Regions from separate parts of the Scandinavium lactucae genome, predicted to be linked through region 1. Evidence: predicted binding sites of a transcription regulator. Region 1 holds the regulator's gene; each other region holds the start of a gene.
What was found. The regulator PurR, encoded in region 1, represses purine synthesis genes. The targets are predictions, from matches to a motif close to CANGCAAACGTTTGCNTG.
Positions count from the first base shown of each region.

Region 1 (5,713 bases):
CGTTGTTTGAACGACGGCATCGCGACGTCGAATTAACGCCCGCCGGGGCGTGGTTTTTGAAGGAGGGACGGTCTGTTATCAAAAAAATGCAGATCACCCGTCAGCAGTGCCAGCAAATTGCCAATGGCTGGCGCGGTAGTCTGGCGATTGCGGTGGATAACATCGTCCGTCCGGAGCGCACCCGGCAAATGATTGTCGATTTTTATCGCCACTTTCAGGATGTCGAACTGTGTGTGTTCCAGGAAGTATTTAACGGCGTGTGGGATGCGTTATCTGACGGCCGTGTCGAATTGGCGATTGGTGCCACGCAGGCCATTCCGGTCGGAGGACGTTACGCGTTTCGCGATATGGGAATGCTGAGCTGGAACTGTGTGGTCTCCAGCCGACATCCGCTGGCGCAAATGCGCGGTCCGCTGAGTGATGACGTGTTGCGCAACTGGCCATCATTGGTGCGCGAAGACACCTCGCGCTCATTGCCAAAACGCATCACCTGGCTGCTGGATAACCAGAAACGGATTGTCGTGCCGGACTGGGAGTCGTCCGCGACCTGTTTGTCTGCCGGTTTATGCGCCGGAATGGTGCCTACGCACTTTGCCCGACCGTATATCGACAGCGGGGAGTGGGTGGCGCTGGAGCTGGAAAATCCGTTCCCGGATGCAGCGTGTTGTCTGACCTGGCAACAAAATGACATGTCACCGGCGTTAAGCTGGCTGCTGGACTATCTGGGGGACAGTGAAACGTTGAATAAAGAGTGGTTGCAGGAGCCGGAATAACCGGCCCCTGAGAGGTGATTAGCGGCGATAGTCGCGGAACGGACCGTCAGCTACCGAGCGGCGTTCGATCAGGCGTGGATGCACCTCAATCGACTGCGACTCTTCACGCTTGTTGACGATCCTGTCGAGCAGCATGTCAAAAGCGGCTTCGCCCAGCGAATCTTTCGGTTGGTGAATGGTGGTCAGCGCCGGGGTAAAGAAACGGGCGTTGCGCACATTATCGTAACCGATCACTGAAATATCTTGCGGCACGCGTAAACCCATCTCGTCAGCGGCACACAGGGCACCCATCGCCATGATGTCGCCGCCGCAGAAGACGGCGGTAGGGCGCGGCTGTTGCGCAAGGATCTGCTGCATTGCGCGATAACCGGATTCCGGTTCGAAGTCGCCCTGCACGATCCAGTTTTCAGGCACGTTAATCTGCGCTTCTTCCATCGCTTTCATAAAGCCCGCCAGACGACCCGCTCCGGTGTTACGCTCCATTGGGCCTGGGATCGCTCCGATTTCACGGTGACCACGTTCGACCAGATAACGTCCGGCCAAATAGCCGCCCTGGAAAGCATTATCAATCACGGAGTCGGTAAAATCGGCTTTCGATTCGCCCCAGTCCATCACCACCATCGGGATGTGGCGATACTCTTCCAGCATGTCGAGCACCGCCTGCGGGTACTCCGAACACATCACCAGCAGACCATCGACGCGCTTTTGCGCCATCATCGACAGATACGCCTGCTGCTTTTCGAGGTTGTTCCAGGCGTTCCCCAGAATCAGGGTATAGCCTTTTTCGAAGCAGCTTTTTTCAACGGCTTCAATGATCTCGGCAAAGTAGGCTGCTTCGCTGCTGGTCGCCAGCAGGCCAATAGTCTTGGTGTGATTGACCTTCAGGCTGCGCGCCACGGCGCTTGGCGAGTAGTGCAGTTCTTTGATGGCTGCCCATACCGCGTTGCGGGTATCTTCCGCCACGAAGCGAGTCTTGTTAATTACATGTGATACAGTTGTAGTGGAAACGTTTGCGCGTTTCGCTACATCTTTAATTGTTGCCATTCGTTCTCACTCCAGACCCTTTCCTTACGCCTGATTATCGACACGAAAACGTTTGCCTTTACACACCCTGGATACAATTCATTTGAATTGCGGTACGCCGGGAAACGACACAGAACGACGGGAGGGGGTCAATGGCTGCTACGCTTTTAAATTAGCGTGGAATTTTGTCTGATTCTTACGGAAAGGGAAAGAGAAAAATCGTTATGCGCCGAAAACCTGCGAGATTTTTGCGTATGATTGTGCAAAAATGAGCAGGCTCACTTTTGTTGTGGGGATTAAAAGGAGAAAAATTGATGAGTACCGACCTGAAGTTCTCTTTAATGACGACCGTAATTGCTCTGGCCCTGATCGTGGCCGCCGGGCTGACCGCCGTACTGCACTGATTTACCCGGAGGGAGAAATCTCTTCCTCCTTCTCATTTCCCTTCTGATTGTTATCAATTTCGCAAAAAACTTTTGCCATTTTGTTTACTTCTGTTTTTTTGTGATTGATGTCATGCTTTTGACTTCTGTTTTTGCACCATCCCCCTTCCCGGCGGATGGCTGACTGGAGTCGTACCATGAAAATCAATTTTCCCCTGCTGGCCTTAGCGATAGGGGCGTTTGCCATCGGCACCACGGAGTTTTCGCCGATGGGCCTGCTGCCGGTGATTGCCAAAGGCGTCGATGTCTCTATTCCCGTGGCGGGAATGTTGATCAGTGCTTATGCCATTGGGGTGATGGCCGGGGCACCGCTGATGACGCTGCTGCTCTCTCATCGCGCACGGCGTAATGCGCTTATTTTCCTGATGGCGATTTTCACTCTTGGTAATGTGCTCTCGGCTATCGCGCCGGATTACACCACGCTGCTGCTGTCACGCATTATTACCAGCTTAAACCACGGGGCATTCTTTGGGCTTGGCTCGGTGGTGGCCGCCAGCGTTGTGCCGAAACACAAACAGGCTAGCGCCGTGGCGACCATGTTTATGGGGTTGACTATCGCCAACATCGGCGGGGTTCCGGCGGCAACCTGGCTCGGTGAAACCATCGGCTGGCGGATGTCGTTCCTCGCAACGGCTGGTCTGGGCCTGGTGGCGATGCTCAGTCTGTGGTTCTCTCTGCCAAAAGGGAGCAGTGGTGAACGCCCGAATGTGAAACAGGAACTGTCGGTGCTGATGCGTCCACAGGTGCTGACGGCCCTGTTGACCACCGTGCTCGGTGCAGGCGCGATGTTCACCCTGTACACCTACATTTCGCCCGTGTTGCATAGCCTGACGTCGGCATCCCCGCAGTTTATTACCGCGATGCTGGTATTGATTGGGGTGGGTTTCTCGCTCGGTAACTATCTGGGCGGCAAGTTTGCCGACCGTTCGGTGACCGGCACGCTGAAAGGCTTCCTGCTGCTACTGATTGTTATCATGGTGTCGATTCCATGGCTGGCGCAGAGTGAAATTGGTGCGGCCGTGAGTATGGTTATCTGGGGTGCCGCGACCTTCGCGGTGGTGCCTCCGCTGCAAATGCGCGTCATGCGCGTGGCCCATGAAGCGCCAGGCCTGTCGTCATCGGTGAATATCGGGGCGTTCAATCTGGGGAATGCGCTGGGCGCGGCGGCGGGCGGGGCGGTAATTTCCGGCGGCCTCGGCTACAGCTTTGTGCCGGTGATGGGCGCGATTATTGCCGGTATTGCCCTGTTGGTGGTGCTGTTTAGTGGTCGTCGTCAGCCGGAAGAAGCGTTTTCAAGCCATTAAGAATATGCCCGGCGGGAGAGGTCTATCCGCCGGGCCAGAAATTATGCTGCCAGATTCTTAGCAACAAATTCCCAGTTTACCAGCGCCCAGAAATGCTCGAGGTAGTTCGGGCGGGCGTTACGGTAGTCGATGTAATACGCATGTTCCCATACGTCTACGGTCAGTAATGGTTTCGCATCCGTGGTCAGCGGGGTACCCGCGTTAGACGTGGACACGATAGCCAGTTTGCCGTCCGCTTTCTTCACAAGCCAGGTCCAGCCTGCGCCGAAGTTTTTAACCGCCGCATCGGTGAACTGCGCTTTGAATTCGGCAAAGCTACCAAAACTTGCGTTAATGGCGGCCGCGACCTCGCCGGTTGGTTCGCCACCGGCGTTCGGTGCCAGGCAGTGCCAGTAGAAGGTGTGGTTCCATACCTGAGCGGCGTTGTTGAACACGCCCGCTTCGGACGTGCGCACGATTTCTTCTAAGGTTTTGCCTTCAAAAGCGGTGCCTTTGATCAGATTGTTGAGATTGGTGACGTAGGTCTGATGATGCTTGCCGTAATGGTATTCCAGCGTTTCAGCGGAAATGTGTGGTGCCAGGGCGTCTTTTGCATACGGTAATGCAGGTAATTCGAATGACATTGCTTATTCTCCCTATTGTTATTAATACCCAATAGCCATGTATTGAGTAGGGATAGGGTAGCAAATTAAAAGATGTGGCTAAAGAGGAACTTACCCAGCCGCTTTCACGGCAGGGTGAGGGGTTAGCGAATCGTTTTCGACGTCATCACGCGGCGTGCACCGACATAATGGTTTGCCCAGTAATCTTCGCTCAGGGAGGTAATCTGGATATCGCGACCAGAGCGAGGTGACTGGATGAATTTTCCATTCCCGACATATACCCCAACATGATCGGCAGTGCCGCGGCCACGGGTGCGGAAGAACACCAGATCGCCACTTTGCAACTCGCCACGGTCAACGGAACGGGCATCGCGCAGATGGTACATTTCATTCGCGGTGCGCGGAATACGGAATTTCACGAGGTCTTTATAGGCGTAATAAACCAGACCGCTGCAGTCGAAACCGGTACGTGGCGACGAGCCACCCCACCGGTAAGGTTTGCCAATCTGGCCCATCAATTTATTCATCGCCGTTTTTTGTGCTTTCTGCACGCGGGCTTTGTGCGCATCCGCAATGGTCAGCGGCTTCACTTCTTCATTAACGCATTTCTTTTTATGGCCTTTACGCGCGCTGCATCTCTGCACCATTTTTGCCGAGGCGGTTTTTAATGCGGGGCTACGGGTTTTTCGAGAAGAGGCGGTTTTGCTGACGGTGGAAGTGGTTTTACTTTTTGCGGCCGTTTTCTGCTTAACGGTGCTGGTTTTCTTTTTCGCGGTGGTTTTGCTTTTGCTGCTGGTGGTTTTCTTTTTGCGGTCTGATTTGGCCTGGTGCGATTTCTGAGAAGCAGAAGACCGCGCCTGTTCAGACGCATGAGACAAAGGGGTCATCGACAGCGATGTAAACAGTAAAGCGCAGAGCGTGATCGAGAATTTATTTATTCGCGCCACTGAGCATTCCTCTGTTAGGCAGGCAAACACTCATGCCTGGGTATGATTGACAAAACGAATCGATTCTAATGCATAAAAACACTTATTGTTAATATACTTTTTGTATCTGATGCACTGTTTCGTTAGCGACTGCAAAAAAATGCGTCAATGTTGACATAAGATGCTCGGAAAATGCTCAAGCTATGGGCGGCGTGGCCGATAAAGGCATATTTTTAAGGCAACTTCACCGCGCCAGAGGTAAAATGTATTTGCGTGAACAAAATGTTATTTTCTGACAGCAGTCGTTGGCGTTACACTGATTGACTACAGTCATAAAAAGAAGTTTAAGGAAGCAAGACATGAGCACCACTCTTGAGAAAATCCAAAGCCAAATCGCTGAAAACCCAATCCTTCTGTATATGAAGGGTTCTCCGAAGCTGCCAAGCTGTGGTTTTTCCGCTCAGGCGGTTCAGGCACTGTCTGCCTGTGGCGAGCGCTTTGCCTACGTCGATATCCTGCAGAACCCGGACATTCGCGCCGAGCTGCCGAAATACGCTAACTGGCCAACCTTCCCGCAGCTGTGGGTTGATGGCGAACTGGTTGGCGGCTGTGACATCCTGATTGAGATGTACCAGCGCGGTG
Region 1 covers NZ_JAWXRD010000040.1:5,531-11,243, forward strand. The annotation lists gene punR (DNA-binding transcriptional activator PunR) at 1-773, shown strand, start outside; gene purR (HTH-type transcriptional repressor PurR) at 792-1,817, opposite strand; gene cydH (cytochrome bd-I oxidase subunit CydH) at 2,111-2,200, shown strand; gene SIK69_RS17680 (MFS transporter) at 2,377-3,543, shown strand; gene sodB (superoxide dismutase [Fe]) at 3,585-4,166, opposite strand; gene SIK69_RS17690 (C40 family peptidase) at 4,289-5,092, opposite strand; gene SIK69_RS17695 (Grx4 family monothiol glutaredoxin) at 5,431-5,713, shown strand, end outside.

Region 2 (5,713 bases), on a different contig from region 1:
CAGCCAGGCGCTGTACCAGAACATCAACCCGGTTATCAGCAACATCATCAAATCGACCAGGCGTGCGGTGACGCGTTGTAACGCCGCAGGCAGGCGATCGGTCAGCATGTTGACCGCAATGTGCGATCCGGCGCGGTAACCCACCGCCGCACCGACGAAGGTAAAGGTCACCATGCACAGGATGGCCACGGGCTCAGGCCAGGACTCGCCCCGGTTCAGCACGTAGCGTGAGAAAATCCCGATGGGAATGACGATGGTCATCACCAGCAGCGACACGCCAGCCACCCACATCGCCAGCATGTACAGCTTATCCATCAGCCTTGAAAAAGAGTCGGACATAGGTCCTCCGGTCACGGGATGGCTCACTGTACGTCAGCGATGGCTTTCATCAGATCCTGGTGCTTTTCGCCATAGGCTTTACGCACCGGTTCCGTTGCCTGGACGAAATACGTTTTGTCGATGTCATGGAACTGCACGCCACCGGCTTTCATTTTTTCCAGTGCCTGCTGGTTGTAGGCGTTCCACAGCTGGCGTTGTTCCATCTGTGCTTCACGGGCCAGGGTCACGATTTTTTGCTGCTGGTCGGCGCTCAGTTTGTCCCATTTCACTTTGGAATAGAGCAGCATTTCCGGGGTGATAAAGTGCCCGCTGAGGGTATAGTGCTTCGCCACCGGGATGTAGTTATGGGCGATAAAGGTCGGCGGATTGTTCTCCGCACCGTCAATAACCCCGGTCTGCATCCCGCTGTACACCTCACTCACGCCCATTGCGACGGCATTTGCGCCCATATCCTTCAGGGTATCAATCGCCACCGGGCTACCCTGCACGCGGATTTTCATGCCCTTCAGATCCTCAGGCTTGGTGACCGCTTGCTTGGTTATCAGGTTACGGGTACCGGAGTCCATCCAGCCGAGGAACACCAGTTTGGATTTTGGGTTGTTGGTGAGCTTCTCACCAATTTGTTTGCCGATGTCGCCGTCAATGACCTTGTGCATATGATCTTCATCGCGGAACACATAGGGCAGGGTGAACACTTCGATATCGGGCAGGATCGCCGCCACCGGGGCCATTGAGACGCGGATCATGTCGATCGCCCCCATCTGCGCCTGTTCAATCATTTGCTTTTCATCGCCCAGCACACCGCCCGGGAAGACTTTAATCTCCAGCTCGCCGTTGGTTTGTTGTTTGAGTTTTTCGCCCATGTGCTGCACTGCCACCACGTTTGGGTAGCCTTCAGGATGAACATCGGCAGCGCGGATGGTCTGCGCGAAAACGGAAGAAGTGAAACAGAGAGTGGCAGTCGAAAAGCATAAGGCGGCCACAAATGGCCTGACAGTCATTTTCATCGGTCGTCTCCAGGGGCATTTAATAAAACGTTGTTTTAGTTTTGCGTGTAAAAATTAGCCTGGTACGAGAAGAACGACGGTGAGACGCCTCACAAAAGATACAAATATGAAACGTTGGTTTAACCATTTGATAACGATATTTCAGGGCAGATCACAGTTTCTGCCCTTGGGGGATCAGTGATTTTTACGAATCAGATAGCGGTAAGGCAGCGAATCGGTGTGCTGAGCAATCAGCTCATGATCCATAAAACGGCAGAAGCCTGGAATGTCACGGGTCGTCGCCGGGTCATCTGCGACTATCAGCAACGTTTCACCCACCGGCATGGTGCGTACGGTTTTGCGGACCATCATTACCGGCTCCGGGCAGCGCAGGCCCTGAGCATCCAGGGTGTGGTCAGCAGCAGAAAAAAGATCGCTCATTGTTCACTCAGTCAGTCAAAAAACCGCCTTAGTTTACCCCCAGTTTTTTGTGACGCAAGGCAGGTTAACGATTGCGCGAAAATTAGCCGTTGCAAAGCGCACAGAACGCAGTATTATGCGGCGGTTTTGCAAAGTCTCACAACGCGTTATTGGCGCAGCCAGTTTGAATGAGGCCAGCGCGGAGCGCCCGGAGCGTACACGTAGTACGTGAGGAGCGCGAGCACTGCCCGATGTCAAAATGGCAAGTAAAATAGCGTGTAGCACATATTGGGTTCCCTCACCCCAACCACTAAAAAGGTCACAATATGCTTCAGTTTTCTCAAGCTCAGCGCGTAAAAGCGTTGTTCTGGCTTTCACTTTTTCATCTGCTGGTGATCACCTCCAGTAACTATCTGGTCCAGCTGCCGGTCTCCATTTTTGGTTTTCATACCACCTGGGGCGCGTTCAGTTTTCCCTTTATTTTCCTCGCGACCGATCTGACCGTGCGTATTTTTGGCGCGCCGCTGGCCCGTAAAATCATTTTTGCGGTGATGGCCCCTGCGCTGCTGATTTCTTACGTGATTTCGTCGCTGTTCTATATGGGCGAATGGCAGGGCTTTGCGGCACTTGGCCACTTCAATCTGTTCGTGGCACGCATCGCGGCGGCAAGCTTTATGGCCTATGCGCTGGGGCAAATTCTCGACGTACACGTCTTTAATCGCCTGCGTCAGAACCACCGCTGGTGGCTGGCCCCAACGGCATCGACCCTGTTTGGCAACGTCAGCGATACCCTCGCCTTCTTCTTCATCGCCTTCTGGCGCAGTCCGGATCCGTTCATGGCCGCACACTGGGTAGAAATCGCGCTGGTTGATTACACCTTCAAGGTGCTCATTAGCCTGGTGTTCTTCTTGCCGATGTATGGCGTATTGCTAAATATGTTGTTGAAAAAACTGGCAGATAAATCTGAAAACCGCGCTTTTCAGCCAGGGTAAAGGTTCATCCAACGGGTTGTGATAAGATAGGTGGATGTGCCATTAATGGCCGTTTATCAAAAGGAAGATGTCAATGCGCAATTTGGTTAAATACGTCGGTATTGGCCTGCTGGTAATGGGCCTTTCAGCCTGTGATAACAGCGACAGCAAAACCCCGGTTCAGGGCGCAGCCGCCGAAAGCAACGCCGCTGCACAGCCTGTAAAACTGCTGGATGGCAAACTCAGCTTCTCCCTGCCGGCCGATATGACCGACCAGAGCGGCAAACTGGGCACCCAGGCCAATAACATGCACGTCTATTCTGACGCCACCGGCCAGAAAGCGGTGATCGTGATTGTCGGCGACAACACCGACCAGGATCTTGTCGCGTTGGCTTCCCGCCTTGAAGAGCAGCAGCGCAGCCGCGACCCGCAGTTGCAGGTCGTGACCAACAAATCCATCGAGCTGAAAGGTCATACCCTGCAACAGCTCGACAGCATCATCTCTGCCAAAGGCCAGACCGCGTACTCTTCAGTGGTATTGGGCAAAGTGGACAACAAACTGCTGACCCTGCAAATCACCCTGCCTGCTGACGACCAGCAAAAAGCGCAGGCGACCGCAGAGAACATCATCAATACCATCGTCATCAACTAAGTTAACCTGCTGACGACAAAGCCCCCGGTTTCGCGACCGGGGGCTTTTTTACGTCCAACAGGACCGAAACGATTCTTTCGTCATTCTTTCCGATAGTCAGCGCGGCGCAACGCACTACACTTAATGCCGGTAAACAATAAGGAAATGACCATGACAACGCCTGCCGCTGATAAAGCGGGACTACACATCTTATTAAAACTGGCGGCGCTGGTGGTGATCCTGGCCGGGATCCACTCTGCTGCCGATATTATTGTTCAACTGCTTCTGGCCCTCTTTTTCGCCATTGTTCTCAACCCGCTGGTAACCTGGTTTATTCGTCGGGGTGTTTCCCGACCGCTCGCCATCTCCATTGTGGTGTTCGTGATGCTGTGCGTCCTCACCGCGCTGATAGCCGTGCTGGCGGCCTCTGCCAACGAGTTTGTCGCCATGCTACCGAAGTACAACAAAGAACTTACCCGCAAACTGCTGGCGCTACAGGATGCGATGCCGTTCCTGCATATGCACATGTCGCCAGAGCGAATGCTGCAACGCGTCGACTCCGATAAGATGATGACCTTCGCCACCACCATGATGACCGGGCTTTCCGGGGCGATGGCCAGCATCGTGCTGTTGGTGATGACGGTGGTGTTTATGCTGTTCGAGGTGCGCCACGTGCCGTACAAACTGCGTTTCGCGCTGGTGAACCCGCAAATTCACATCGCTGGCCTGCACCGCGCGCTGAAAGGCGTTTCACACTATCTGGCGCTGAAAACGCTAATAAGCCTGTGGACCGGGCTGATTGTCTGGCTTGGCCTGATGCTGCTCGGCGTACAGTTCGCGTTGATGTGGGGCGTGCTGGCGTTCCTGCTGAACTACGTGCCGAACATTGGCTCGGTGATTTCCGCCATTCCACCGATGATTCAGGCGTTCCTGTTTAACGGCTGGTACGAGTGCCTGCTGGTCGGCGGGTTATTCCTCGCCGTGCATATGGTGCTGGGAAATATCGTCGAGCCGAAGATGATGGGTCGCCGCCTCGGTATGTCAACGCTGGTGGTCTTCCTGTCGTTACTGGTCTGGGGCTGGCTGCTCGGCCCGGTCGGAATGCTGCTGTCGGTGCCGCTCACCAGCGTCTGTAAAATCTGGATGGAGACCACCAAAGGCGGCAGCAAGCTGGCTATCCTGTTGGGACCAGGCCGACCTAAAAGCCGATTGCCGGGATAAGGACATTGCCCGGCGGGGCTGCGCTTGCACGAGTCTACCGCTCCCGTAGACCCGGCAAGCATCGCGCCGCCGGGGAAAATGAATAATACCCTGAGAAAAATTAGCCTTTAATTAAAATCAAAAACGCTGGAATGTTAATTAAGACCCACTGGATTATCACATTAATAGATATTCCGGTTGCAGCCCCCTACAGACTCCCTTATCATTTTTAACGTCAAAATAACCAAAAAAGCACCGGATATCGCGGCAGGGCCATATTTACCTTTTGTTGATGCCGGGTTTGGATAATGCCTGGTTTAATCACGCATTACTTTTATTTAATGGAGTTATTGATGAAAAAGTTAGTGAAGTGGTTTGTTGCCGCAGCCATGGTCGGCGCGCTGGCGGGTTGCGTCTCCCGCACCGCGCCGATTGAAACCGTTCAGAGCCCGGTGACGGCAGGTCACACTGACGCTCAGGTGCGTAATGCCATTTTAAAAGCGGGACTCAACCGTCAGTGGATCATGACCGACGCAGGCCCTGGCATCATTAAAGGCCGTCAGCAGGTACGCGACCACACCGCCAATATTTTGGTACAGTATTCTGCCAACAGCTACATCATCAAATACGATGGCAGCACTAATCTGATGGCCAGCGGCGGCCAAATTCATAAAAACTATAACCGCTGGGTACATAACCTCGATAAAGATATTCAGATTAGTCTCTCCAGCGCCGTACAGCAGTAATCGTTATTTTGGATATCAGGCTACCAGGGCCTGATATCCCATTGCGTTTTCCAGCCTGATGAAAAAAATAGTGAAATTAAGACCACTCTGCCTGACAGATAATCGCCAGACTGCCGACAACATTGTAGGATGTGGCCGAAAACAGTGGCTGCCCTGCAAAATGCCGCGTGAATAAAATGATAATAAATGGCATAACCTTAAAGAAAATCGACAGACCAGGCTCGAATTGATGATATTTGCATTAACCCTTCTCGACTGGCAGGCCCGAGCGCCGGGCTTAAGCGACGACGCGCAATGGCATCATTGGGCGCATCACGCTCAGCCCATCGACCCTGCTGCGCCGCAGGCCAAACTGACCGCGCTGCCGATGATGACTGCTCGCCGCCTCAGCTCGGGCAGCAAGCTGGCGGTGGAGTGCGG
Region 2 covers NZ_JAWXRD010000003.1:82,653-88,365, reverse strand. The annotation lists gene SIK69_RS04720 (TRAP transporter small permease) at 1-339, opposite strand, end outside; gene SIK69_RS04715 (TRAP transporter substrate-binding protein) at 363-1,346, opposite strand; gene tusA (sulfurtransferase TusA) at 1,521-1,766, opposite strand; gene SIK69_RS04705 (7-cyano-7-deazaguanine/7-aminomethyl-7-deazaguanine transporter) at 2,072-2,737, shown strand; gene SIK69_RS04700 (DcrB family lipoprotein) at 2,811-3,368, shown strand; gene SIK69_RS04695 (AI-2E family transporter) at 3,519-4,568, shown strand; gene SIK69_RS04690 (hypothetical protein) at 4,901-5,293, shown strand; gene SIK69_RS04685 (beta-ketoacyl synthase chain length factor) at 5,523-5,713, shown strand, end outside.
Region 2: the regulator PurR is predicted to act here: its motif matches at 1,827-1,844, upstream of tusA (sulfurtransferase TusA).

Region 3 (5,713 bases), on a different contig from region 1:
ACGTGTGACCGGAAGCGCGGTAGCATTGCTCCCAGCGCGGCCACTTCTTGCGCGAAGGCGTGAACCGCGCCATTTTCAGCGGCGTGGAACCAGTTCACCTGCGCCGGATGTGCGCGGTGGGCCAGGGTGTCGAGCATGGCTAACATAGGTGTCTGACCGACCCCGGCGGAAATCAGCGTCACTGGCGTAGTGGCCTCTACTGACATAAAGAAATCACCCGCCGGAGCTGCCAGATGCACGGTATCGCCCACGCGCGCCTGATCATGCAGCCATTCTGAAACCTGACCGCCGTTTTCGCGCTTCACCGCAACACGATAATTTTTACCGTTCGGCTGGCGGGTGAGGGAGTACTGACGAATCTCCTGATGGGCAAACCCCTCCGGCTTCAGCCACACGCCGAGGTATTGACCCGGCTGATAGTCCGCCACGGCACCGCCGTCAACGGGGGCAAATTCAAAGGCGGTGATCAGTGCGCTTTGCGGCGTCTTACTGACAATCCGGAACGGACGGGTGCCTTCCCAGCCGCCGTTTTTCGCGGCGTTATCTTTGTAGATCTCACCTTCGCGTTGAATAAACACCCCGGCCAGTACGCCGTAGGCTTTCCCCCACGCGTCCAGCACTTCCTGACCCGGGCTGAACAGTTCGTCCAGCGTCGCCAGCAGATGGCCGCCGACAATATCGTACTGCTCAGGTTTAATCTGGAAACTGGTGTGCTTCTGGGCAATTTTTTCCACCGCAGGCAGCAGGGCTGGCAGGTTTTCAATATTGCTGGCGTAGGCGGCAATGGCGTTGAACAGCGCTTCACGCTGATCGCCGTTGCGCTGGTTGCTCATATTGAAGATCTCTTTCAATTCCGGGTTATGAGCGAACATTCTTTCGTAGAAGTGGGCGGTGAGTTTTGGGCCGGTTTCGACCAGCAGGGGAAGGGTAGCTTTTACCGTGGCGATGGTTTGGGCGTCGAGCATAGCAATGTCCTTTTGAGGTTATTCTTAATGGTGTATCTGAAATGCATCTTATAAAAATACCCCTACCCTGTAAAGGGTTCGCTGTCAGGTGAAAAATTTGCATCACAAACCTGAAAAGAAATCCGCTTAAGCAGGGCGAGTCTTTATGGCTCAAACCCTTGCGGGGTGGGTAGGTAATCGTTTGCGTAAAATCGTTTGTCAAGACCTGTTATCACAGAACTTATCAGTTATACTGTTCGCCGTTGCCCAAACGGGCCCCCTTTTTTAGCGGTAAAACTACTGTTAGCTGAGTCAGGAGAAGCGAGATGTTAAAGCGTGAAATGAACATTGCCGATTATGATGCCGAACTGTGGCAGGCTATGGAGCAGGAAAAAGTACGTCAGGAAGAGCACATCGAACTGATCGCCTCCGAAAACTACACCAGCCCGCGTGTGATGCAGGCTCAGGGTTCTCAGTTAACCAACAAATATGCAGAAGGCTACCCGGGCAAACGCTATTACGGCGGGTGTGAATACGTGGATATCGTTGAACAACTGGCTATCGATCGTGCCAAAGAGCTGTTCGGTGCCGACTACGCTAACGTTCAGCCGCACTCCGGTTCTCAGGCCAACTTCGCCGTTTATACCGCTCTGCTGCAACCGGGTGATACCGTGCTGGGTATGAACCTGGCGCAGGGTGGTCACCTGACGCACGGTTCCCCGGTGAACTTCTCCGGCAAGCTGTACAACATCATCCCTTACGGTATCGATGAGTCCGGTAAAATTGACTATGAAGACATGGCCAAGCAGGCGCAGACCCACAAACCGAAGATGATCATCGGCGGTTTCTCTGCCTATTCCGGCGTGGTTGACTGGGCTAAAATGCGTGAAATCGCAGACAGCATCGGCGCGTACCTGTTCGTCGACATGGCGCACGTGGCGGGTCTGATTGCCGCAGGCGTTTATCCTAACCCGGTTCCTCATGCTCACGTTGTCACCACCACCACTCACAAAACCCTGGCAGGCCCACGTGGCGGTCTGATTCTGGCCAAAGGTGGCGATGAAGATCTGTATAAAAAGCTTAACTCTGCCGTGTTCCCAAGCGCCCAGGGTGGCCCACTGATGCACGTTATCGCGGCGAAAGCGGTCGCGCTGAAAGAAGCGATGGAGCCAGAGTTCAAAGTTTACCAGCAGCAGGTTGCTAAAAACGCCAAAGCGATGGTGGCAGTGTTCCTGGATCGCGGCTTTAAAGTGGTCTCCGGCGGCACTGAGAACCATCTGTTCCTGCTCGATCTGGTCGACAAAAACCTGACCGGTAAAGAAGCTGACGCAGCCCTTGGCCGTGCCAACATCACCGTCAACAAAAACAGCGTACCAAACGATCCGAAGAGCCCGTTCGTGACCTCCGGGATCCGCATCGGTTCCCCGGCAATTACCCGTCGCGGTTTCAAAGAAGCCGAAGCGAAAGAGCTGGCTGGCTGGATGTGTGACGTGCTGGACAATATCAATGACGAAGCAGTTATTGAGCGCGTCAAAGGTAAAGTGCTGGATATCTGCGCCCGTTTCCCGGTTTACGCGTAAGTTATTGCCGTGACGAAAAAGGCCGCTTTCGCGGCCTTTTTTATGGCAAAAATTCAGCGCTAGAGCCAACACTCGCCAACCTAAACAACAGGCTACTGATCCCGGGTGATGGCCGCACACTTCTGCGCAATCGTCACCGTATTCCCCTCTTGAGTGGCCTGCTTACATTCGTCCATCGGCGACAGGGGAGGCGGCGTATTGACCGTTTGGGCGGCGCATCCCGCGAGTAGCATCCCGCAAATAATCATTGCTGCTTTAAACATGATTTCATTCCTTATTTGAATGGTGCGCTGTTAAACCGCCTTCATGATAGATCCGCCTTGTTTTAAAAAATGGTAAACGGCGCAATAACGTTGAATTTGATGTCGACTTCGTCCTGGAACATGTTGTTATAGCCCCCCGCTGTAGTTCGGGTTGCTGACGTGGGTGAAGGATCACGTCGTCAGACAAAAATGTTAGGGGCTTGTTAAAGCCACTTGCCAGCCGGTGCGTTTGTCGCCAGACTAACGCCAACATTTTGGAGGGAATCATGGTCTTGCATTCCACGCGCTGGCTGGCGCTCAGTTATTTCACCTACTTCTTTAGTTACGGCATCTTTCTGCCTTTCTGGAGCGTGTGGCTCGCAGGCACCGGCCTGACGCCGGAAACCATCGGCGTGCTGCTCGGCGCTGGGCTGGTGGCGCGTTTCCTCGGCAGCCTGCTGATTGCGCCCCGGGTCAGCGACCCGTCCCGCTTAATCAGCGCCTTACGCATTCTCGCCTTACTGACATTGCTGTTTATTCTCGCCTTCTGGTCCGGGACGCACGTGGCGTGGCTGATGGCGATGATGGTCGGCTTCAACCTGTTCTTCTCGCCGCTGGTGCCGCTGACCGATGCGTTGGCTAATACCTGGCAAAAACAGATAACCATGGACTATGGCCGGGTGCGCCTGTGGGGATCGATTGCGTTTGTGATTGGTTCGGCGCTGACCGGCAAACTGGTCAGCCTGTTTGACTATCACGCCATTCTGATGCTGCTGAGCATCGGGATTGCTTCCATGTTGATGGGGATGATGATTACGCCATCGATAATGCCGCAGGGGGAAACCCGCCATCATGAAGCGGCGGGCTGGCCCGCGTGGCGTTCGCTGGTGGTGCAGAGCTGGCGCTTCCTGGCCTGCGTATGTCTGTTGCAGGGCGCGCATGCGGCCTATTACGGCTTTAGCGCCATCTACTGGCAGCAGGCGGGGTATTCCGCTTCGGCGGTCGGCTATTTGTGGTCGCTCGGGGTGGTGGCTGAAGTCGTGATTTTTGCGGTCAGCAAGAAAGTGTTCCGCCGTTTCGGTGCGCGCGATTTGCTGCTGCTCTCCGCATTTTGTGGCCTGCTGCGCTGGGGGATCATGGGCTGGACCACCGAATTGCCGTGGCTTATCGTGGCGCAAATTCTGCACTGCGGCACCTTCACCGTCTGCCACCTGGCGGCGATGCGCTACATTGCGGCACGGCAGGGTGCGGAAGTTATCCGCCTCCAGGCCGTGTATTCCGCAGTGGCGATGGGCGGCAGCATTGCTATCATGACCGTGGTTGCCGGGTTCCTCTATCAGCACCTGCACCAGGGCGTGTTCTGGGTGATGGCGATGCTGGCTATTCCGGCGATGTTTGTCCGACCCAAAGTCAGCGTTCAGCCGGGTGCCTCCAGCATCTGACAAATGTGCTGCCGCTGCCGCTCGCTAAGGGGTTCCCCGGCGTGGATGAGCGGCGGGGAAAACAGCGGCAGCGCCAGCGAGTAAGGCGTCACAACCAACGCCACCCCCTTCGGGGCACCTTCCTTCTGGAAGGCGGTCAGCGTCTGGTATTTGATATTCAGCGGCAGCAGCGTCAGTTCCCGCAGCTGCTGCTCAATTTCCTGCTCAAGCAGCGGATTGTCTCCGGTCAGCAGCAGCACCTGTTTTTCCTGCAAATCGCTTTCCTGCATCAGCCATGCGCCAAAAATCACCGCAATCAACCCCATTTCTTCATCAGAGATCTGGAGCCCATAGTGGGTCTCAAAGTCTGTCAGCGCCTGCTGGGTGGTGCGCATCAGGCGCGGATAAAGCCGCTGCACTTCTTCCGGCAGGCTGTTATCGATCCCGACCCCGTACAGACAGCGATTAATCGCCTGCGCCAGATGAACATACAGCTGATCGCGCAGCCCGCGCCTGTCGCTAAACTGGCGGCCTGAAAGTTGCTGGAAGCGGTCAATTAGCTGGTTAATACTGCGGTAGAGCCGCACTTCCTGAGTGTGATGATCGCGTTTTGGGTCCGGCACTTTGAGCATCATAAACAGCAGGGTCAAAAACAGATGCTCATCCGGATGTGCATCCTTCAGCGTGCGGCGCTGCCAGTGACGGGCAATTTCCGCCGCCACCTGATATTCGGCGCTGGCCTGTGCCCATTTGCGCTGTCCGTCGGTAAACTCAGGGGCTTGTGGCGGATGCTGGAGCAGCAGGCAATATTGCAGATACAGCCCGAGAAACGCCGCGTCGCGGCTGTCGAACTGGCGCTGCAGGTTCTGTCCGCAGCGATTGACCAGCGCCCGCAGATTGGTATCGTCGTACAGAATGCGCGAGATGCCGGATTGTTTAAGCTGCATTTTGAGCGATGGGGTAAACTGCTCGCTGATAAAGGCCGGGCACAGCCGCAGGGCACGGCGCAGCCAGTGGATCAGGCATAAGCGTTGGTCAAGTGTGGTGCCTTCAATCCGGTAGCTGCCGTCTGCTAGCGTCACGATATTCAGTCGGTGATAGCGCTGAATAACGTGGCCGATATCGGCGATATCCTGGCGGGCGACAACGTCATCAACATTGTTCGCACGGCCTATTACCGCTGGGGTTACGGACTGCCCTGGCAGATACAGCATCAGCAGGATCTGGCAGCGGCGCTGTGGACTGGAAAGCACAGATGGCGGTTCAATCACGGTCATCATCTGTCAGGTTCCAGAAACGGTTTTTGATAAGAATAGCTAAAGGATGACGGCCTGAAAGCCAGCCGGGACGCCTTTGCGCAAGGATTGCTGGGGTCGGTCACAGAATTTTTCACTGAGGATGCGATGACGAGAGTGAAACAGAGCGTAGTTCTGGCGGTTAGCGCGCTTTTATCGTGGCAGGCGACGGCGCACCCGCACAGTTTTATCAGTATGCACAGCCAACTGGTCAACAAAGATGGCCAGCTC
Region 3 covers NZ_JAWXRD010000004.1:49,259-54,971, forward strand. The annotation lists gene hmpA (NO-inducible flavohemoprotein) at 1-965, opposite strand, end outside; gene glyA (serine hydroxymethyltransferase) at 1,271-2,524, shown strand; gene SIK69_RS05475 (hypothetical protein) at 2,617-2,787, opposite strand; gene SIK69_RS05480 (3-phenylpropionate MFS transporter) at 3,054-4,208, shown strand; gene csiE (stationary phase inducible protein CsiE) at 4,184-5,467, opposite strand; gene SIK69_RS05490 (DUF1007 family protein) at 5,591-5,713, shown strand, end outside.
Region 3: the regulator PurR is predicted to act here: its motif matches at 1,136-1,153, upstream of glyA (serine hydroxymethyltransferase).

Region 4 (5,713 bases), on a different contig from region 1:
GCGTGACGCAGCCTAAGCTTGATAAAGTGAAAGGCGAAACCGGCGAAGCCATCGACGATCTGCGTAATATCGCGCAGCTGGGCTACGACGAAGACGAAGACCAGGAAGAGCTGGAAATGTCGCTCGAAGAGATAGTGGAGTATGTGCGCGTCGCAGCCCTGCTGTGCCACGATACGTTCACTCATCAGCAGCCGACCGCGCCAGAAGTTCGTAAACCAACCTTACATTAACAATAAGAATGCTCAGGAGGGTGTCATGACTCAGCAGGAGTACCTTCAGCGTCGGCAGAAGCTGCTGGCGCGGATGCCATCAGGCAGCGCCGCGTTAATTTTTGCCGCACCGGAAGCCATACGCAGCGCCGACACGGAATATCCGTATCGCCAGAGTAGCGACTTCATCTACTTCACCGGTTTTCATGAGCCGGAAGCGGTCCTGGTGCTGATTAAAAGCGATGACACCCATAACCACAGCGTTCTGTTTAACCGCGTCCGCGACCTCACCGCTGAAATCTGGTTTGGTCGCCGCTTGGGGCAAGATGCAGCCCCGACGACGTTGTGCGTCGATCGTGCGCTGGCGTTTAGCGAAATCAACGAGCAGCTTTATCAGCTACTAAACGGTCTTGACGCGGTGTATCACGCCCAGGGCGAATACGCTTATGCCGATACCATTGTGTTCAATGCGCTGGATAAACTGCGCAAAGGTTCGCGTCAGAATCTGAAAGCTCCGGCTGCGATCGTTGACTGGCGGCCGTTGGTGCATGAGATGCGCCTGTTCAAATCGGCAGAAGAGATTGAGGTCATGCGTCGGGCAGGGGAAATCTCTGCCCTGGCGCATACCCGCGCGATGGAAAAATGCCGTCCGGGAATGTTTGAATATCAGCTCGAAGGGGAGATTCACCACGAGTTCATCCGCCACGGCGCACGTTATCCATCTTACAACACCATTGTCGGCGGCGGTGAAAACGGCTGCATTCTGCATTACACCGAAAACGAATCTGAACTGCGCGATGGCGATCTGGTGCTGATCGACGCGGGCTGTGAATACCGCAGCTACGCCGGAGACATCACCCGCACCTTCCCGGTGAACGGCAAATTTACGCCTGCGCAGCGTGAAATTTACGACATCGTGCTCGACTCGCTGGAAACGGCGCTGGCGCTGTATCGTCCGGGCACCACGATGCAGGAGGTGACTGGCGAAGTGGTGCGCATCATGGTCACCGGTCTGGTGAAACTCGGCATCCTCGACGGGGAAGTCGATCAGCTGATTGCCGACAACGCCCACCGTAAATTCTTTATGCATGGCCTCAGCCACTGGCTGGGTCTGGATGTACATGATGTCGGTGAATATGGCGTAGATCGTTCCCGCGTGCTGGAACCCGGCATGGTGCTCACCGTCGAACCCGGCCTCTATATCGCGCCGGATACTGACGTGCCGGAGCAGTATCGCGGCATCGGCATTCGTATCGAAGATGACATTGTTATCACCGAAAACGGCAACGAAAACCTCACCGACAGCGTCGTAAAACGCGCGGATGATATTGAGGCGCTGATGGCGGCCCACAAACAATGAGCGTGATTATTGTCGGCGGCGGGATGACCGGAGCCACGCTAGCGCTGGCGATTTCGCACCTTAGCGCGGGCAAACTGCCGGTACATATAGTGGAAGCTGTCGCGCCGGATTCACAGGCGCATCCGGGCTTTGATGCCCGGGCCATCGCGCTGGCGGCAGGTACCTGCCAGCAGCTGGCGCGGGTTGGCATCTGGCAGGCAATTCGCGATTGTGCCACGGCTATCCGTACCGTCCATGTCAGCGATCGCGGTCACGCCGGGTTTGTTACCCTGGAAGCGGAAGATTATCGCCTGCCAGCTTTAGGGCAGGTGGTTGAGCTGCACGATGTCGGCCAGCGTCTGTTTGCGCTGTTGCGCAAAGCGCCAGGCGTGACGCTGCATTGCCCGGCGCGCGTCGAGCGTTTTTCCCGCAGCCCCGACCGCGTCGAGGTGGTGCTGGATAACGGCCAGACGCTGACCGGTAAGCTGCTGGTGGCGGCGGACGGTTCGCGTTCGGCGCTCGGCGAACAGTGTGGGATTGCCTGGCAGCAGCAGCCTTATGAACAGCTAGCGGTGATCGCCAATGTGACCACCGCCGTACCGCATAACGGTCGCGCGTTCGAGCGTTTTACCCCCCACGGCCCGCTGGCGATGTTGCCGATGTCCGACGGGCGTTGCTCGCTGGTGTGGTGCCATCCGCTTGACCATCGCGATGAGGTACTGGCCTGGTCCGACGCTCGCTTCTGCGACGAATTGCAAAAAGCCTTCGGCTGGCGGCTGGGGCACATCACCCACGCGGGTCGCCGCAATGCGTATCCGTTGTCGCTGACGACCGCCTCCCGGGCGATATCGCACCGTCTGGCGCTGGTCGGCAACGCGGCGCAAACCCTGCACCCGATTGCCGGGCAGGGCTTTAACCTCGGTCTGCGCGACGTGATGTCGCTGGCAGAAATGCTGGCTCAGGCCAGCGATCCGGGCGAGTACGCGTTGTTAAGCCAGTATCAGCAGCGCAGAGAAAACGATAAAAATGCGACCATCGGCGTGACCGACGGTCTGGTGCATCTGTTCGCCAATCGCTGGGCACCGCTGGTGGCCGGGCGAAACGTTGGGTTGATGGCGATGGAATTATTCACCCCGGCGCGTGACGCGCTGGCGTTGCGTACCCTGGGTCAGGTAGCGAGATAAGGATGAACAACGTGCAAAGTGTAGATATCGCTATTGTCGGTGGTGGAATGGTTGGCCTGGCCGTAGCCTGTGGCTTACAGGGCAGCGGCCTGCGCGTGGCGGTGATTGAGTCGCATCAGCCGCAGCCGGTTGAAGCCGATGCCGCGCCGCAGCTTCGCGTCTCTGCGATCAACGCCGCCAGCGAAAAACTGCTGTCGCGCCTTGATGTCTGGAATGAGATTATTGCCGAACGTGCGAGCCGCTATCACGGAATGGAAGTGTGGGACAAAGACAGCTTCGGTCGAATCGCCTTTGATGATGAAAGCCTCGGCTACAGCCATCTCGGGCACATCATCGAAAACGGGGTGATTCACCATGCGTTATGGCGTAAAGCCCAGCGCAGCCAGGACATTACCCTAGTGGCACCCGCTGAACTGGCGCAGGTTGCCTGGGGCGAAAATGAAGCCTTCCTGACGCTGAAAGATGGCAACATGCTGACGGCGCGACTGGTTATCGGGGCCGACGGGGCGAACTCCTGGTTACGCAACAAGGCCGATATTCCGTTGACCTCTTGGGATTATCGTCATCATGCGCTGGTGGCGACCATTCGCACCACCGAGCCACATCAGGCGATTGCGCGCCAGGTCTTTCACGGCGAAGGCATTCTGGCCTTCCTGCCGCTGAGTGATCCGCATTTGTGCTCCATCGTCTGGTCACTGCCGCCGGATGACGCGGCGAAAATGCAGCAGGCCGACGCCGCCGCGTTCAATCAGGCGCTGAATGTCGCCTTTGATAATCGTCTGGGCCTGTGCGAAGTGGAAAGCGAACGCCAGGTATTCCCGTTGACCGGACGCTATGCGCGTCAGTTTGCCGCGCATCGTCTGGCGCTGGTCGGCGACGCGGCCCACACCATTCATCCGCTGGCCGGGCAGGGAGTAAACCTGGGCTTTATGGATGCCGCCGAGCTTATCGATGAGATCCGTCGCCTGCATGCGCAGGGTAAAGATTTCGGGCAGCACTTCTATCTGCGTCGCTATGAGCGCAGCCGTAAACACAGCGCCGCGCTGATGCTGGCGGGGATGCAGGGCTTCCGCGAGCTGTTTGCGGGCGTTAATCCCGCCAAGAAACTGCTGCGCGATATTGGCCTCAAACTGGCCGATACCCTGCCGGGCGTTAAACCGCAATTGATTCGTCAGGCGATGGGTCTGAACGATCTCCCCGCCTGGTTACGTTAACGCGATCACACTTCTCAACCCGGCGGGCGCGTCGGGTTTTCTCCCCTCATTTGAAATAATCTAATTTCACCCCTTTTTTCGCATTAGTTTTATTAATGTCACAAAAATTTCCCTACGAAAAATCCGCCCAATTATCCGAACGAAATGTCATCCTGAACTGAATATTTCACCAAAATGTTAATTTTATGTGGCATTAGTCGCAGAAAGGCAGTCGATCGTTCTGTAGAGTTTTTGGCTCATTTTGGTCATAAGCTAATCTGATGGTTCGCTTTGCCTTATGGTTTACCGCGGTTTTCGGTGGTAACGTCAGACCAAAGAGAACGTTTGCGTCGGTGCCCGGAGCGGTGTCGACGCTGGGCTTTGTGGCTGAATTTGTGTCCACAAAGCAGCCGGTAGCCCCGCTTACTCAACGAGGACAAGATGGCTCAACAGACGCCTTTGTATGAACAACACACGCTGTGTGGCGCACGCATGGTGGACTTCCATGGCTGGATGATGCCGCTGCATTACGGCTCGCAAATTGATGAGCACCACGCGGTACGCACCAGTGCAGGGATGTTCGATGTGTCACACATGACTATTGTCGATCTGCGCGGCAGTCGTACCCGCGAATTCCTGCGTTATCTGCTGGCCAACGATGTAGCCAAACTGACGAAACCCGGCAAAGCGCTCTACACCGGGATGCTCAACGCCTCCGCCGGGGTCATTGATGACCTGATTGTTTATTTCCTCTCCGAAGATTATTTCCGCCTCGTCGTTAACTCCGCCACCCGTGAAAAAGATCTGGCCTGGATTAGCGAACACGCTGAGCCGTACGGCATCGACATCACCGTGCGTGACGATCTGGCGCTGATTGCGGTGCAGGGGCCTGACGCGCAGGCCAAAGCCGCCGGCCTGTTCAACGACGAACAGCGCAACGCCGTCGAAGGCATGAAACCGTTCTTCGGCGTTCAGGCCGGGGATTTGTTTGTCGCCACCACCGGTTATACCGGCGAAGCGGGTTACGAAATCGCGCTGCCGAATGAGAAAGCAGCAGACTTCTGGCGTGCGCTGGTGGAATCCGGCGTGAAGCCATGTGGCCTGGGCGCGCGCGATACGCTGCGTCTGGAAGCGGGCATGAACCTGTACGGTCAGGAGATGGACGAAGGCGTTTCCCCACTGGCGGCTAACATGGGCTGGACCATCGCCTGGGAACCAACTGACCGTGACTTCATTGGTCGCGAAGCACTGGAAGCCCAGCGTGAGCACGGCACCGAACAGCTGGTTGGCCTGGTGATGACCGAGAAAGGCGTACTGCGCGGCGAACTGCCGGTGCGTTTTAGCGACGCGCAGGGCAATCAACACGAAGGCGTTATCACCAGCGGCACCTTCTCGCCGACGCTGGGCTACAGCATTGCGCTGGCTCGCGTCCCTGCGGGTATTGGCGATACGGCGGTGGTGCAAATCCGCAACCGCGAAATGCCGGTTAAGGTGACCAAACCTGTTTTTGTACGCGCCGGCAAAGCCGTCGTGTAATCGATTATTTTTTCTGGAGAAATGTGAATGAGCAATGTACCTGCAGAACTGAAATACAGCAAAGAACACGAATGGTTGCGTAAAGAAGCCGATGGTTCTTACACCGTAGGCATCACCGAGCACGCACAGGAACTGCTGGGCGACATGGTATTTGTCGATCTGCCTGAAGTGGGCAAAACCGTTGCTGCCGGTGACGACTGTGCGGTTGCCGAGTCGGTAAAAGCGGCGTCCGATATTTACGCGCCAATCAGC
Region 4 covers NZ_JAWXRD010000005.1:45,940-51,652, forward strand. The annotation lists gene SIK69_RS06230 (YecA/YgfB family protein) at 1-230, shown strand, start outside; gene pepP (Xaa-Pro aminopeptidase) at 256-1,569, shown strand; gene ubiH (2-octaprenyl-6-methoxyphenyl hydroxylase) at 1,566-2,732, shown strand; gene ubiI (FAD-dependent 2-octaprenylphenol hydroxylase) at 2,744-3,946, shown strand; gene gcvT (glycine cleavage system aminomethyltransferase GcvT) at 4,367-5,461, shown strand; gene gcvH (glycine cleavage system protein GcvH) at 5,489-5,713, shown strand, end outside.
Region 4: the regulator PurR is predicted to act here: its motif matches at 4,260-4,277, upstream of gcvT (glycine cleavage system aminomethyltransferase GcvT).